Regions from separate parts of the Bacillus daqingensis genome, predicted to be linked through region 1. Evidence: predicted binding sites of a transcription regulator. Region 1 holds the regulator's gene; the other holds the start of a gene.
What was found. Region 1 encodes Rex, which represses fermentation and respiration genes when NADH is low (regulators of the CRP and FNR family bind a similar motif). Its sites were predicted from a motif close to TTGTGAAATATTTCACAA; they were not measured.
Positions count from the first base shown of each region.

Region 1 (2,204 bases):
GTGGAGGTTAATGAAGAGATATATACGAAGATCCGCGCTGGGCAAATCGGCAAAGGAGATGTGTTGCAGGTGGCGCAAATTGCAGGCATTATGGCAGCTAAAAATACGGCAGACATCATCCCGATGTGTCATCCGCTCCCGCTTTCAGGCGTGGATGTTTCTTTCGACTGGATTGTGAAGGAACAAACATATACACTGAAGATAGAAGCAGCTGTTAAAACGACAGGAAGAACCGGTGTCGAAATGGAAGCGTTAACATGCGCATCCGCTGCAGCGCTTACGGTATACGATATGTGCAAGGCCGTTGATAAAGGAATGGTCATTGGTCCGACCTACCTGAAAGAAAAGACAGGCGGCAAAAGCGGCGACTTCTCACGAGAGAGCAGCGACCGCTAAAGGACAGGGGGATATGGAATGATGGATATTGATCAGGCAAAAATACCGCAGGCGACCGCTAAACGGCTGCCGCTGTACTACCGCTTTTTAGAAGGACTGCAGGCATCCGGTAAGCACCGCGTGTCGTCGTCTGAGCTGAGCGAAGCAGTAAAGGTGGATTCTGCCACGATCCGCCGCGATTTTTCCTACTTCGGTGCGCTCGGTAAAAAAGGCTACGGCTATAACGTCAGTTATCTGCTTTCGTTTTTCCGCAAGACACTCGACCAGGATGAGCTGACACAGGTAGCGCTCGTCGGCGTCGGAAATCTCGGCACAGCCTTTTTAAAGTACAATTTCAGCAAAAGCAATAATACCCGTATCGAGATGGCGTTTGACGTCGACGAATCGGTGGTTGGAGAAGTGATTGGCGAGGTGCCGGTGCATCATTTTAAAGACCTCGGCAAGCATATTGAAGGAAAAGTGGAAGTGGCGATTTTGACCGTGCCGTCCCAGTACGCGCAGGGAATCGCAGAGGAGCTTGTCGAAGCCGGCATCAAAGGGATTTTGAATTTCACACCGGCAAGGCTGTCGCTGCCGGATCACGTCCGCGTCCACCACATTGACCTCTCCGTTGAGCTGCAGTCGCTGATTTACTTTATGAAGCATTATCCGCTTTCGTAATAAAGCTGAAACCGAGCCGTCCCGGAAACGGGGCGGTTTTTATAATGAAGGAAAGCCGGAGTCTCAATCGCGGCTTGGGGCAAAGGGGCATGCATTTATGATAGGATAGAAAAAGATTCGTTAATCGAAAGAAAATGAAGGTGACATCATGGCACGTATACCTCAAAAGTGGCTCGTCGTCATATCAGTGCTGCTCGGTACATTTACAGTCATTTTAAATAACAGTATGTTGAATCCGGCTGTCCCGCACCTGATGCAGGTGTTCGACTCCGGAGCCGTCGCGACAGGCTGGGTGATTACGATCTTTATGGTCGTCATGGGCATGACGATGCCGCTCACCGGCTATTTAGGTGATAAATTCGGCAAAAAGCAGCTGTTCATGGTCGGGCTCGCAATTTTTTTAACCGGCTCCGTTCTTGGGTCCATGTCGTGGGACTTGAGCTCGCTCATCTTTTTCCGCGGGCTTCAAGGCGTCGGGGGCGGCATTATGATGCCGCTCTCGCTCGCGCTTATTTTTGAAGTGTTCCCAAAGGGAGAGCGCGGGCTTGCGACCGGCGTCTGGGGCATAGCCGCCATGATGGCGCCGACCATTGGACCGACGCTTGGCGGAATAATTATCGAATTTGGCACGTGGGAGTGGCTCTTTCTCTGCAACCTGCCAACCGGGATATTAGGTCTCGCCTTCTCCTGGCGCTATCTGCGGCAGACGAAAAAGGTGGATGATATCCGCTTCGACCTGCCGGGCTTTCTAACAGTGACGGCCGGCGTCGGCGCGATTCTATTTGCGCTCGGGCGTATGAATGAGCTGGCTCAGCTGTATAATCCGGTCAATCTCTCACTCGTGGCGGTCGGGCTTGCTCTGCTTGTTCTGTTTACGCGAATTGAGCTGAAAAGTCCCCAGCCGCTGCTTGATCTGTCCGTGTTTCAGGCAAGGGCGTACACCTACAGCGTTGTGGTAGCGATGATCAGTTCGATTATGCTCTTCAGCGGCATCTTTTTAATCCCGCTGCTCATTCAGAATGTCTACGGCCTAGGTGCCGTCATGACCGGTCTGGCCTTTTTGCCGGCAGCTCTTTTATCCGGCATCTTTATGACGGTCGGAGGGAGGATGCTTGATAAGATCGGTCCGGCTCTTCCTGTCACCGCCG
Region 1 is NZ_JBHSGK010000007.1:11,097-13,300, forward strand. Features, by position in the region: gene moaC (cyclic pyranopterin monophosphate synthase MoaC) at 1-396, shown strand, start outside; gene ACFO4L_RS08155 (redox-sensing transcriptional repressor Rex) at 418-1,056, shown strand; gene ACFO4L_RS08160 (MDR family MFS transporter) at 1,205-2,204, shown strand, end outside.

Region 2 (2,204 bases), on a different contig from region 1:
ACGGCCCCGTTGCCCATTCCAAGACAACCCATCCCGAGAAAGAGAAGCGGAAGCACGACAGCAAGCGGCGGCAGCAGCGCTGTTCCCATCATGCACACAGCGACACCGATAAATAAATACTGCAGCAGCCGGACGCCCCCGATTTTATCGGCGATCAGTCCTCCTACTGGTCTTAAAAAGCTTCCCGAGGCGATCACGACCGATACGAGATAGCCGGCTACAATGCCGGAAACCGCATATTCAGATGCAAAAAAGTAGCTTAAGAAGCTTGCCAGCCCGACAAAACCGCCGAACGTGACGCTGTACAGAACGCAGAAATACCAGGCGTCTTTTTCTTTTAACACGGAAAAGTAGTCCTTCACCGGCTTAGGCGGCGGCTGATTCGGCGGTTCTTTAGCGAGAAAGATATAGGTCAGGAGCACAAGCGTCAGCGGGATCAGGGCAAGCCCGAATACACCGTTCCAGCCGAACACTTCCGCAAGTCCTGGACCAAATAGTGTAGCAAGCAGCGTCCCGCTGTTACCTGCCCCGGCGATGCCCATCGCCACTCCCTGCAGATGAGGCGGATACCAGCGGCTTGCCATCGGCAGTGCGGCACTGAAGCTCGCTCCCGCTACCCCGAGCAGGATCCCGATCATATAAAGTTCAGCTACCGTCACTCCAAACTGCCAGCCCCAGAAAAGCGGGATCATGGTGATAATCATCCCGCCTATAGACGTTTTCTTTGGCCCGAACCGATCCGTCAATATGCCGATTATAATTCGAAAAATCGATCCGGCAAGGATGGGAACAGCGACGATAAATCCAATCTGGCCTGCCGATAAGTTGAAGTCAGCGGTAATATACACCCCGAGCGCCCCTAAAAGCACCCAAATCATAAAGCTGATATCAAAGTATAAAAATGCAGAAAGCAGCGACGGAGCATGACCACCTTTTCGTAGATCCGACAGTTTCACGTTTCAACACTCCTTCATCAATTTGTCCTCTGCATTGTGGCAGTCCAAGCTGTGAATATCATCACATGTGTCAGGTAATATCACATGTTTTTTGAATTATCTGATATCTAAATATCCGGATAAACCCTTGTCCCCCAACGTGTTTCACTGGCTTCAAACATGCATATATTATCTATCTTTTATCCTCTTGCTTCCTTCTTTCCGTTTATTACCTACAAAAATAATGCAGGTCAGCTACAGGCAGATATCTATGCGGAAATGATGGATGAAAACGCCTTCCATGTGAAAAAACGACTGTATATGCCTGTATATGAAGCGATGGAATATTCTGAAATTATACTGTCAGAAAGTCTCACAATAAAGTAGTATTCAAAATACACCTATTTTATCATGAAGCCTATCAGTCACCCGGAGCCGGGTGCCGTATTTTATTGACAAAGGAGTCGTTCCCATGAACGGAAAAGTCTATTTAGTCGGTGCCGGTCCAGGAGACCCCGACCTCATTACAGTAAAAGGAAAGCGCGCTTTGGAGCAGGCCGACTGTATTGTTTATGACAGGCTGGTCAGCCGCGAGCTGGTAAACGAAGCTCCCGAACACGCGGAACGGATCTTCTGCGGTAAATGGTCCGGTCTGCATGCAATGAAGCAGGAGGAAATTCAACTTCTGTTAGTGGAAAAGGCACGCGAAGGAAAAACGGTCGTCCGCTTGAAAGGCGGGGATCCCTCGATGTTCGGCAGAGTCGGCGAAGAAGCAGAAACCTGTGCCGCAGCCGGTGTCCCATTCGAAATTGTACCAGGCATCACCGCTGGTACAGGCGCAGCTGCTTACGCAGGCATTCCGCTGACTCACCGGGAATACAGCTCATCTGTTACGTTTGTCACTGGTCACTGCTGCTCAGATAACAGCGACGTACAATGGCACGCACTCGCACACGCAGCCGATACGATCGTTGTATACATGGGAGTGAAGCAGCTGCCGGTCTTTTCCGAGAAGCTGATCAACGCAGGCCGCTGCGCCGATACCCCGGTCGCCTTTATTGAACAAGGAACCACCAAGAATCAGCGTACGATCCGTTCCACACTCGGAAGTGGAAGCAAGGACGCCGCAGCCGCAAACTTACAGGCTCCTGCACTCGTCGTCATCGGCGAAGTCGCTGCGCTTCACGATTCGCTGTCCTGGTTTGAAAAACCCGCTGCACCGTTTGAAAAAGTCGTATAACTAATTACTGCTGGGAGGAATTATGTAAT
Region 2 is NZ_JBHSGK010000004.1:21,362-23,565, reverse strand. Features, by position in the region: gene ACFO4L_RS04970 (nitrate/nitrite transporter) at 1-956, opposite strand, end outside; gene cobA (uroporphyrinogen-III C-methyltransferase) at 1,408-2,175, shown strand; gene nirB (nitrite reductase large subunit NirB) at 2,203-2,204, shown strand, end outside.
Region 2: a site for Rex is predicted at 1,006-1,023, ahead of ACFO4L_RS04970 (nitrate/nitrite transporter). Genes of this name have one in related genera too.